One region of the Quatrionicoccus australiensis genome, then DNA from elsewhere that is predicted to be linked to it. Evidence: riboswitches for the same ligand, from Rfam matches in the RefSeq annotation. Region 1 holds a riboswitch; each other region holds the start of a gene.

Evidence for each region. Region 1 has a riboswitch for cobalamin ahead of KI612_RS19975 (TonB-dependent receptor). Riboswitches for the same ligand answer to the same signal wherever they lie in the genome.
Region 2: linked by a shared signal. The riboswitch ahead of KI612_RS09590 (energy-coupling factor ABC transporter permease) and the one ahead of KI612_RS19975 (TonB-dependent receptor) in region 1 are both predicted to bind cobalamin.
Region 3: linked by a shared signal. The riboswitch ahead of bluB (5,6-dimethylbenzimidazole synthase) and the one ahead of KI612_RS19975 (TonB-dependent receptor) in region 1 are both predicted to bind cobalamin.
Region 4: linked by a shared signal. The riboswitch ahead of cobT (nicotinate-nucleotide--dimethylbenzimidazole phosphoribosyltransferase) and the one ahead of KI612_RS19975 (TonB-dependent receptor) in region 1 are both predicted to bind cobalamin.

The regions. Positions count from the first base shown of each region.
Region 1 covers NZ_CP075188.1:4,022,167-4,025,052, forward strand. Annotated here, with positions in the region: gene KI612_RS19010 (EVE domain-containing protein) at 1-336, opposite strand, end outside; RNA gene ssrS (6S RNA) at 391-570, opposite strand; gene KI612_RS19020 (cell division protein ZapA) at 605-940, opposite strand; gene KI612_RS19025 (hypothetical protein) at 942-1,139, opposite strand; cobalamin riboswitch at 1,255-1,461, shown strand; partial or broken gene KI612_RS19975 (TonB-dependent receptor) at 1,564-2,007, shown strand; gene KI612_RS19030 (TonB-dependent receptor domain-containing protein) at 2,134-2,886, shown strand, end outside.
Region 2 covers NZ_CP075188.1:1,996,421-1,999,306, forward strand. Annotated here, with positions in the region: gene cbiQ (cobalt ECF transporter T component CbiQ) at 1-20, opposite strand, end outside; gene KI612_RS09585 (energy-coupling factor ABC transporter substrate-binding protein) at 10-399, opposite strand; gene KI612_RS09590 (energy-coupling factor ABC transporter permease) at 396-1,073, opposite strand; cobalamin riboswitch at 1,217-1,437, opposite strand; gene KI612_RS09595 (DUF302 domain-containing protein) at 1,564-2,004, shown strand; gene KI612_RS09600 (DnaJ C-terminal domain-containing protein) at 2,118-2,886, shown strand, end outside.
Region 3 covers NZ_CP075188.1:126,543-129,428, reverse strand. Annotated here, with positions in the region: gene KI612_RS00620 (cobyric acid synthase) at 1-294, opposite strand, end outside; gene KI612_RS00615 (DUF3291 domain-containing protein) at 446-895, shown strand; cobalamin riboswitch at 997-1,182, shown strand; gene bluB (5,6-dimethylbenzimidazole synthase) at 1,227-1,982, shown strand; gene KI612_RS00605 (hypothetical protein) at 1,979-2,224, shown strand; gene cbiB (adenosylcobinamide-phosphate synthase CbiB) at 2,221-2,886, shown strand, end outside.
Region 4 covers NZ_CP075188.1:130,371-133,256, reverse strand. Annotated here, with positions in the region: gene KI612_RS00635 (adenosylcobinamide-GDP ribazoletransferase) at 1-491, opposite strand, end outside; gene cobT (nicotinate-nucleotide--dimethylbenzimidazole phosphoribosyltransferase) at 491-1,540, opposite strand; cobalamin riboswitch at 1,624-1,809, opposite strand; gene cobU (bifunctional adenosylcobinamide kinase/adenosylcobinamide-phosphate guanylyltransferase) at 2,118-2,681, shown strand; gene KI612_RS00620 (cobyric acid synthase) at 2,656-2,886, opposite strand, start outside.

The DNA of each region.
Region 1 (2,886 bases):
CGGAACAAAACGCGTTTTGCTGACAAACCGAACATCGCGCAACAGCCAGCGCGGATTATCCGGGGGCGACTTGGGATCGAAATACGGGCTTTGCGGCGCGAACTGCGTGGCATCCGGATAGGGCCCGGAACACACCTCGCAAATGCCGGCGATGCCCGGCTCGGCACAGCCGGAATGATAGAAGAAGGCGAGGTCGCCGACCTGCATCGCGTCGCGCATGAAATTGCGCGCCTGGTAGTTGCGAACGCCGAACCATGGCACCGTCCGGTCGGGTGCTGCAGCGAGATCGTCGATCGACACCTCGTCAGGCTCGGATTTCATCAACCAGTAGTTCATGTCGCGATTTCGGAAATGAAAACGGGTGGCAGAAACTCTGCCACCCGTTGAAGATTGGCCCCCGCAAGTGCCGTCAGGCCGGCATCCTGAACCTGAGTCCAGAGTGGCTACGTTCCTTCCGCATCAGGCACGCTCGACGAAGAGCACGCACAACAGCGGATTGACGGTCCGCAACCGATGCCAATTAGCATTGGTTCAAGGAATATATGGCCTTAACAAACACCGCAGGGGACACTCGGCGGATAGCGCCGGGATCAGCAGGAATTGATCAGAGATCCAGTTGCTGCTGGGGCGCCAGCACGGTGTCTATCCGTGCTCCCATGTCGTCGATTCTACGCTTTGCTTCGGAAGTATCAACCGCTTCCGCAAAGCTTTTTTCGCCACTGCGGGAATCCCCGGAAAGCAGCTCGTGCGCGATGTTCAGCGCGGCCATGACGGCAACACGCTCGGCAATGGTGCTCTTGGTGCGCTGGGCGATTTCGCGCATCTTGCCGTCGACCAGATCGACCGCCAGCAACAGCGCATCGCGCTCCTCGGCGGTGCAGGCCACGCGATATTCGCGGCCCATGATCTTGACATCAAGGAAATTGGTCTCGGCGCTCATCTCAGACATCCTCGGGCAGCTTGTCGACCAGGCCTTCGAGGCGTTCGCGCGCCGCCGCCATGGTCTGGCGCAAATGCAGGCGCTCGACCTCGGCCGCAGCCATCTGGTTCTTCAGTACTTCGTTCTCGGCACGCAACTGCTGAACCAGGGCAACGACCTGTTCAACCTTGCCTTCGAGTGCTTCGAGTTCGCTATTCATGGCCCGGACTATAAATGTTAAAAGCCCGCATGGTCAAGGACTAAGCCTTTATTCTCAAAGTAGTTTGTAGAAGGACAAACTGTAATTTTTGCTGCGCAGCAATACGTCACAAGGTAGAATGCGCGCCGTTACAGGTGCTGCGTACGGAATCTCCAAGCGCAGTTAAACGGGAAAGCGGTGCGTCTCCATCGAGACCATTCCGCTGCTGCCCCCGCAACGGTAAGCAAGTGCGGGCGCGTCATCAGGCCACTGGGTGCAAACCTGGGAAGGCGACGCGTCAAGACTTGCAAGCCCGGATACCGGCCTGGACACCAACGGAAGTGCCACGGGGCGGTGGTGCCGGTCCCCGACCTGAATTCACTCCCCACACTTCCTTTTCAATGCTGTTCCGACGTGCGGGGACGCCTGTCGGGAAAGGGAAATCATGAATTCACGTCTCAAGCCTTTGGCGGTGCTGCTGCCCGCTCTTTTTGCCATTCCTGCCGCTGCCCAGCAATTGGCACTCCTCGACGACGTGGTCGTCACCGCGAGCCGTTTCAGCGACTCCTCGCTAGCCACGGCATCGAACGTAACGACCATTACCCGCGAGGACATCCGCGACTCCGGCGCCCAGACGCTGCCCGATGTCCTGCGCTACAACGCCGGCCTGCAGGTCACACCGCTATACGGCTCAATTGGCGCCGACACTTCAATCGACATGCGTGGCTTTGGTGAAGGTGCCGCCCAGCGCACCCTGGTCCTGCTCAACGGCCTGCGCCTGAATCCGCTTGATACCTCAAACGTCGATTGGGGCCTCATTCCGCTCGACAGCGTCGAACGCATCGAAATTGTCAGCGGCAGCGCCGCCATCCTTTACGGCGACAACGCGGTCGGTGGCGTAATCAATATCATCACCGGCAAGCAGCGTGACGGCGCCAGCATTCAAGCCGGTCTCGGCAGCGACAATGGCCGCCAGCTATCGGCCAGTATCGCCAGACAAGTCGACAAATTCGACCTGGCCCTCGCCGTCAACCATCAGGCAACAGACGGCTGGCGGAAGAACAACAAGCAGGAACGCAACAATCTTTCTGGCCGCCTGGGCATGCGCTTCGACCGCGGTGAAGCTTTCGTCGATATTGGCTGGTCAGCACTGGATATCGGCCTGCCCGGCTCGTTGAGCAAGGCGCAATATGAAAATGATCCGCGCCAGGCAGCCACCAACGACAGCTACGCCGAACGTCGCACCGCCTTCGTCCGTCCCGGCATTACCTGGCGTCTCGCTGATAGCTTGAGCTTCGCCGCCGAACTCGGCTACACGGAGGTCGACAACACATCCTGGATTTCCGATTGGGGTTCCTTCGACCGCCGCAAGACCAACACTGTCTCGTTCACGCCGCGTCTGCAATGGGATCACGGTCTGGCCGGCCTGAACAGCAAGACCACCTTCGGCTTCGACTACTACGATGGCGAACTGACCTCTGACAAATCCGCCGGCGATCATGCTCCGATCACCAAGACGGTTACCATCAGCCAGACCAGCCAGGCCGTCTACCTGCAGAATCAGACGCGCCTTACCTCGGACCTGACCCTGACCGCCGGCAGTCGCTACCAGCAAGTAGAACAATCGGCCCGTGACACCACCGGCAAAAGCATCAGTAACGACCACAGCCGGGGCGTCGGCGAGGTCGGCCTGAGCTACAAACTGGCTCCCGGTTTCCGCCTGTTCACGCGCGCCGGTACCACCTTCCGCTTCGCCAATCTCGATGAA
Region 2 (2,886 bases), 2.0 Mb from region 1:
GCGGCGCGTTCAATCAGCATGCGCTGTGTTTTTCCCGGATAGGTTGCTTGCCGGCGGCGCGGCCTCTTGCCCGGCCGCTTTCTCGTTCATTTCCCGGCGCAGGCGTTCGCGCGTCACCGAAGCGCCCAGCCAATAGCCGATGAAGCCGGCGCCAAGTGCTGCCTGCAAGGCGAAGAGCAGCGAGGCGATTTCGCCGCTCGCCGGTTCGAGCAGCGGCGAAAACCACGGCCGGTAACCCGGCGCAATCTCGCTGATCGCTTCTTGCGCCTTGTTGTCGGCGCCGCCGAAAGCTTCGCCGGGGACGCCGTCCGGACCGATTGCCGGCGGCGCGGCGAGCCACAGCGGCAGCACGGTCAACAGCACGACGGCAGCCAGAATCAGCAAGTTGCGCAGTTTCATGCCTTGACCTCGCGTTGACCGAACAGCGGTAGTTTTTGCAGCTCTTCGGCATTGAATCGGCGCAGCGCATTGACCACGAGCACGGTGAGCAGGCCCTCGCTGATCGCCAGCGGGATCTGGGTGATCGCGAAAATGGCGCCGAACTTGGCAAACGAGCCGGCAAAGCCGCCGGCCGGATCGGGAAAGGCCCAGGCGAGCTGGATCGCTGTCGTTACGTAGGTCGCCAGGTCGCCGAGCGCGGCGGCGGTAAAGACGCAGGCGGAAAGCGGCAGGGCGAGGGCGCGGCCGGCGCGGAACAGGCCGGCGGCGACGAAAGGCCCGACGATGGCCATCGAGAACAGATTGGCGCCGAGCGTGGTCAGCCCGCCGTGTGCCAGCAGCAGGGCCTGAAAGAGCAGAACAACGAGGCCGACCGGCACCATCGCCGCCGGCCCGAACAACAGCGCGCCGAGGCCGACGCCGGTCGGGTGCGAGCAACTGCCGGTCACCGACGGCAGTTTCAGCGCCGACAGCGTGAAGGAAAAGGCGGCGGCGACGCCGAGCAGCATGCGCTGTTCCGGCTGCGCCTGCAGTTGCCGGCGCAGCGAACGCACGCCGAGTGCCACGAAGGGCAGGGCAGCCAGACTCCAGCCGAGGGCGTGCGCCGGCGGCAGGAAACCTTCCATGATGTGCATGACTTCATCCCCGAAGCTAAATTAAAACGCCGGGGTATGACAGGTGAGATCGGAGGACAGGCCGGATTGGGACCATGGGTGCACGGGCACGCAGGACGCAGCAACGGCGAATCTTCAGACCCTTCCCAGAACCCCGGAGAATGGTGCGACACAAGCATCGGGCCGGTCTTCTGACTCGCCTTCATCCTTCTCCACCAACCTTCCCATGCAATGCACAGTGGCGTGGGGTGGAGTCGTCTGGCTTACAGCAGCGGGGGCTGTGCCGGAATGGAGGAACGTTGCTGGGCAACGTCTTCTTCACCGGCTTCCCGTTTCATCCCGGCCTGCGCTTGCAAACCGGGATACCCGAATGGCGCGGATTATAGTCACGAAAACCGGATGCCGGACAACTTTTTGTTTTTGCCGCCATCCGGACCGGCGTCAGGCGATAAGGATATTTTCCGGCTTGCCTCTTACAATCGAGCATTCGATTTTTCTTATGGAGTTAGCCATGCGTCGCCTGCTGATCAGCCTGATCTGCCTTCTCAACACCGCACTGGTACAGGCCGACGACTGGGTCAGCCGGCAGCAGGTGACGGGCAGTTTTGCCGACGTCAAGGAGACCGTGGTGATGGCCATCGAGAACCGTGGCCTGGTCATCAACTACACCTCGCACATCGCCGACATGCTGGCGCGTACCGGTGCCGATATCGGTGCCGGCCGCAAGATATTCGACGAGGCCGAGATCATCGAATTCTGCTCGGCCGGCCTGTCGCGGAAGATGATGGAACTCGATCCGCACAACATCGTGATGTGTCCGTTCGCGCTTTCCATCTACACGCTGCCGGGCGAAGCCGGCAAGGTCTGGCTGAGCTACCGCCGGCCACAGGGCAAGGCGGCGCCGCTGGTCAATGAACTGCTCACAGGGGTTGTCGCCGAGGCGGTGCGCTAGTCTCGTTTTACCCCCGCAGCGCCGGCGTATGTGTGCCGGCACACGGAGCCGCTGCTGATCGCCGGAGAGAATGGCGCATGCCGTTTTGACCGGCGCTCTCAGCAGGCAGGCCAATGAAATTCAGGGATTACTACCAGGCCATGGGCCTTGAACGTACGGCGAGCGCCGAGGCGATCAAGAAGGCTTATCGCAAGCTTGCCCACCAGTATCACCTCGATGTGTCGAAGGACCCGGCGGGTGAGGAAAAATTCAAGGCACTGGCCGAGGTCTACGCGACGCTGAAAGACCCGGAAAAGCGGCAGGCTTATGACAACCTGGGTAGCCGCCCGAGCGGCGAGCAATTCACGCCGCCGGACTGGCAGCAGCGTAACAAGACCGATGCCGCCGGCTTTGACGATGTCGATCTGGCCGACATCTTTGCCGCCTTCAGCCGTTCCGGGCGGCAGCGCCAGCCGGCACCGGTTGCCGGTCAGGATTACGAAGTGGCGGCGCATGTTTCGCTCGAACAGCTCTTTCGCGGCGGTGAAATCGAGGTGCGCGCCGAATTGCCGGAGTACGACAAGAATGGCCTGGCCCACCGTGTCGACCGGACGTTTCGCATCAGCATTCCGCTCGGCGCTGCCGACGGCCAGCGCCTGCGTCTGGCCGGCAAGGGCCTGCGTCTGGCCGGTAAGGGCGGCAGCGGCTTCAATGGCGGTCGGGCCGGCGATCTTTACGTGGCGCTGGCGGTACAGGCGCATCCGCTCTACCGGGTCAGCGGCCGCGATCTTTACCTCGACCTGCCGCTGACGCCATGGGAGGCCGTGCTCGGGGCGACCGTCCAGGTTCCGACGCGGGCGGGGTGGTTGAACTCAAGATCAAGGCCGGCACGCAGGCCGGGCA
Region 3 (2,886 bases), 280 kb from region 1:
GAGGGCAACCTGGCCGTGAATGATGACCTGCGCCTTCTTGTCGGTGGTCGGCTTCAGCAGCACCGGGTTGAAATCGGTATGCGGCTGCAGGCCGCAAGCCAGCGCCTGCAGCGCCTGCGCCCGGCCGATCTCGCCGCCATCGACGGTTACGGCAGAATTGAGCGCCATGTTCTGCGGCTTGAACGGCGCGACGCGCACACCACGCCGCTTGAGGATGCGGCAAAGGGCGGCAACCAGCGTCGATTTGCCGGCATCGGAAGTGGTGCCTTGCACCATCAGGGAGAAACAGGGCATGTGAAAGCGTCGTAACCAGGAAACGGCGCGAGGATAAACCGCTTTGCCGCCCCGCCCAAGAAAAATGCCGCCGGCAACGCACAAGGCAGGCAGCGCAAGCCCCGTACCGGCGCATACAATATCCCGCATCGCCACGCCCGCCAGCCGCCTCATGTCCGCCTGCCACCTCGCCCAAGTCAATGTCGCCCGCGCCAAGGCCGAGATGGACACGGACGTCATGCGCGGTTTCATGGATCAGCTCGACGCCATGAACCAGCTCGCCGACCAGGCTGACGGCTTCATCTGGCGCATGCTCGGCAGCGGCGGCGACTACACCTCGATCCGCCCCTACGCCGACCCGCTGGTGATCATGAACGTCAGCCTGTGGCGGGATGTCGGCTCGCTGAAAAATTACGTCTACAAGACCGTCCATATGGACACCATCCGTGCCCGCCACGCCTGGTTCGCCAAGATGAACGAAATCCAGCTCGCACTGTGGTGGGTCCCCGCCGGCCACTTGCCGACGGCGCAGGAAGCGAAGGAAAAGCTGGAGCTGGTGCGGCGGTTTGGGGCGACGCAGGAGGCGTTTACGTTTGCCCAGGTTTTTGCGGCACCGGGGTGATACAACAGTCCTTCAAGACCCCGGTCAGTTAGCCAAATCAGGCTGATGATGATTGATTCAACGCCAATTCCATCGCCCCCGCCCGCCCCTCCTGATATCCTCTCGCCTTCGTATCTCCGGGTGTCGTTCGGCCTTGCCGAACGGAGAATCGGGAAGGCGGTGCAACTCCGCCACGTGCCCAACGCTGTAAGGAGGATGGGCGATGCACAGGCCACTGGGGTAACCCGGGAAGGCGCATCGTTCGCTTGATTCCGAGTCAGAAGACCGGCCGGGAGATGATTGAATTGGCCAGCCCTGGTCGGGCGGTGCCGTTTTTCCAGAAGGGGAATCCATGGAAAACCCGTCCTTGCCGCAGGCGCCGGCTTTTTCGGACGCCGAGCGGGCGGCCGTTTATCACGCCATTTTCAGCCGCCGCGATGTGCGCGGCCAGTTTTTGCCGACGCCGGTGCCCGATGACATCCTGAGCCGCATCCTGATGGCGGCGCATCACGCGCCGTCGGTCGGTTTCATGCAGCCGTGGAATTTCCTGCTGGTCCGTTCGGATGAGGTGAAGCAGCGCGTGCATGACGTCTTCCGCCAGGCCAACGACGAGGCGGCGCGGATGTTTCCGGACGAGAAGCGCGAGATCTACAGCAAGCTGAAGTTGCAGGGCATCCTCGAGTCGCCGCTCAACCTGTGCATCACCTGCGACCGCACGCGCTCCGGCCCGGTCGTGCTCGGCCGCACGCACATGCCGACCATGGATCTCTACAGCAGCGTGTGCGCCGTGCAAAACCTCTGGCTGACCGCCCGTGCCGAAGGACTAGGCGTCGGCTGGGTCAGCATCTTCCACGAGAAGGCCTTGCAGCAGGCGCTCGGCATCCCCGAGCACATCGTGCCGATCGCCTACCTGTGCATCGGTTACGTCAGCCATTTCAACGAGCGGCCGGAGCTGGAAAAGGCCGGCTGGCTGCCGCGCCTGCCGCTCAACGACCTGGTTTATTTCGAGCAGTGGGGCGCGGGCGATTCCGGGCAAAATTCGGAGTTGACCGCTGCGCTGGCCGATTTGCAGGCAGACATCCAGGAGCGGGGTATTTTCCCGAAATGAGTGCCGGATTTTCCGCCGGCGAGCGGCAAGACATGCTGGCCCTCAAGGGCGTCGGCGCGACGGTGATCGGCCGTCTGGAGCAACTCGGTTTCACGGCCCTGAGCCAACTGGCCGACGAAGATCCGGCCGTCATCACGCTGCGCATCGCGCAAATGATCGGCTCGACCTGCTGGCACAACAGCCCGCAAGCCCGCCAGGCGATCACTTCGATCATCGCTTTGGCCGGGGCGAGGCGGACATGAGCCTGCCCATCGAAACTGCCGGCCAACTCGCCGGCATCTTCGCCATGCCGCTCGCGGCGCTCGCCGCCGTGCTGCTCGACAGGGCGCTCGGCGAAGTGTCGCGCTGGCATCCGCTGGTCGGGTTCGGCAATCTGGCCGCCTGGCTGGAAGGCAAAATGAACCGGAATTCGCTGTTGACCGGTAGCCTGGCCTGGCTGCTCGCGGTCGGCCCCTGGGTGGCGCTGGCTTTTGCCCTGCGGCCGCTGGCGCCGTTCGCGGTCGATGTCGTGCTGCTTTATTTTGCGCTCGGCGCGCAGAGCCTGGGCGAACATGCCGAGGCCATCGTTGCGCCATTGCAGGCCGGCGATCTGCCGGCGGCACGGCAGCGCGTCGGCTGGATCGTTTCGCGCGAGACGGCGACCCTAGACGAATCCGGCGTCGCCAAGGCGGCCTGCGAATCGCTGCTGGAAAACGGCAACGATGCGATCTTCGGCGCGCTGTTCTGGTTTGCGCTGCTCGGCGGCCCGGGCGCCCTGCTCTTTCGCCTGGCCAACACGCTGGATGCGATGTGGGGCTACCGCACCGAACGCTACAACCTGTTCGGGCGCTGCGCCGCGCGTCTCGACGATGCGCTCAACTACATCCCGGCCCGCCTGACTGCGCTGTCCTACGCGCTGCTCGGC
Region 4 (2,886 bases), 280 kb from region 1:
CGCACGTAATCCATACCCGCCAGCAGCGTGACTGCACAAAAGCGCGACAGCACATGACCGGCAAGCAGCGCCCACGGCACCAGCGTGCTGTCGAGCGCCGCAAGCAGCGTGAATTTGCCGAGCAGGGCCAGCACCGTGGCGACCACGCCGTAACTGCCGACCCGCGAGTCCTTCATGATCTCGAGGATGCGCGCCTTGTCCCAGCCGCCACCCAGGCCATCCACGGTGTCGGCGAGACCGTCCTCGTGGAAGGCGCCGGTGGCATGGAGCGTTGCGACCATCGACAACAGCACGGCGACCGGCTGCGGCCAGAGTTGCAGTGCCGCGAGATAGACCAGCGCGCCGATCCCGCCGATCACCAGGCCGACCGCCGGGAACCAGCGCGCCGAGCGGTTCAGCGCTTCCGCCGAATGTCCGACCCAGGCCGGCACCGGCAAGCGTGTGAAGAAGCGGATGGCGCCGAAGAAATACTCCAGCTCGCGGCGCAGCATCAGTCTTTATCCGACACACCGGCCGATTCGAAGCTGGCCATTTCATTGAGGAAATTGACTGCGGCCAGCACCAGCGGATAGGCCAGGGCGGCACCGGTGCCTTCGCCCAGGCGCAAACCAAGGTCGAGCAGCGGTTCGGCGCCCAGCGCCTGCAGTTGCGCCGCGTGGCCCGGTTCGGCCGAGCGGTGGCAGAAGACGCAGTAATCGGCGACCGCCGGCACCAGACGAATCGCAGTCAGCGCCGCGGCGCCGACGATGAAACCGTCGATCAGCATGGTCATCTTCGCTTCCGCCGCGCCGAGCATGGCGCCGACCATCATGGCGATCTCGAAGCCGCCGAATTCGGCGAGCACGCGCGCCGGATCGTTGTCGCCACCGGCGGCGCGGTAGCGCTGCAAGGCCTGTTCGAGCAAGCCCTGCTTGCGCGCCAGACCGGCATCGTCGAGGCCGGTGCCACGCCCGACGCAATCGGCCAGCGTGGCGCCGGTCAGGCAATGCGTGATCAGGGACGCGGCCGCCGTATTGCCGATGCCCATTTCGCCGAAACCAACCAGGTTGCAACCGTTCAGCGACAGGTTGCGGCAGAACTCGCCGCCGCGCTCGATCGCGGTGGCGCATTGTTCGGCGCTCATCGCCGGTTCTTCCAGGTAATTGGCGGTGCCGGACGCTACCTTGGCGTTGATCAGGCCGGGGCGCTTGCCGAAGTCATGCGCGACGCCGGCGTCGATGATCGCCAGATGCAGGTCGTTCTGACGCGCAAAGGCATTGATCGCGGCACCGCCGGCAAGGAAATTCTCGACCATCTGCCAGGTCACGTCCTGCGGGTAGGCCGAGACACCAGCCCTGGCCGCGCCGTGGTCGCCGGCAAAGACCAGCATGTAGGGCTGGCCGAATTCCGGGTCGAGGCGCTGCTGGATCAGGCCGACCTTTTTGGCCACCGTTTCGAGTTGACCGAGCGCGCCGCGCGGCTTGGTCTTCTGGTCGATCTTGTGCTGCAGGGCAGCGGCCAGCCCCTGATCCGGGGCGCTGATGTTGAATTTTGAATGCATCCGATTCTTCCTGTTCGAAAAAGCAAAAAGGGCCTCGCCGCCGCGCTCTTGCGAACGCAACGACGAAACCCTGTCCACAGGTTTCCGGCCCGAACAATCCGATACGTCTTCTGGCTTCCGGATCGGCCGAATGCCGCGCCTTCCCGCCGGGTCTGTTTCCCCATGCAGTGGCATCGTGCGGCAGTCGTCCCCGGTTACAGCGGCGGGCCCGCCCCGGATTCGCACCGGGTTCCGTTTCATCGGATCGGGGCGGATTATCCGGCTTGCCGGGACGCCGTGCAATCACCTAAAGTGCCGGCTGATCCTTGAAACCCCAGTTGACCGCTTATCCATCTGTGACCAACCGCATGAACACTGACTTCCATGCCTTCGAGGTGATTAACCCAAAAGGTGAAAGCGCTACGCGGCCGCTGGCACGCCTGGTCGGGCGCCCGACTTTGTCGCTCCTCCTTGCAGGCATGAGCCTGCCGCGTCCGCAAGGGATACCGATCCCTGCTGCGCCGGGACCATATCGTCGCTTCGCGCCGGCCATCCCGCCCAAACGCACCAACAGCCTCGTCCAACTGAGGTTTCAAGGATGAAAGAACTGATCTTTGGCGGCGCCCGTTCGGGCAAGAGCCTGCTCGCCGAAAAGCGGGCGGCGGAATCCGGCCTGCGCGTCGTTTACCTGGCGACGGCGGAAGCGCGAGACGGCGAGATGAGCCGGCGCATCGCGCATCACCGCGAGCGTCGACCGGTCGACTGGGGCTGCGCCGAAGAAACCCTGCACCTCGCCGCCAAATTGCGTGAGCTGGCAGCCTCGGACACCTGCATCCTGGTCGATTGTCTGACCCTGTGGCTGTCCAACCTGCTTTTTGCCGGCCAGGCGGCAACCCAGGCCGAGGCCGGCACCGCCATCGACTGCCCGCTGTTCAACGCCGAAACGCAGGCCCTGCTCGACCTGCTGCCGCAATTGCCCGGCCGCATCATTCTCGTTTCCAACGAAGTCGGCTGGGGCATCGTGCCCATGCACCCGGTGTCGCGCCTCTTTGCCGACGAGCAGGGCCGCCTCAACCAGCGCGTCGCGGCACTTTGCGACCAGGTGACGCTGGTCGCCGCCGGCTTGCCGCTGCCCCTTAAATCCCCGGCAACAAAGGCCTGAGCTTGTCCCAGTCGAGCGCCGCCTCGACCGAATCGGCGAGGCGATCGAGATCGGCCTCGCGGCGCGCCGCGAAATCGACCTGTTCGCTCTCGACCATGCCAGCCCAGGCAAGCAAGGCGGTCAACGCCTCGGGATGATCGAAAACGCCATGACAATAGGTGGCGAAAATCTGACCATCGGCCGAAACGGCGCCATCCTGCCGGCC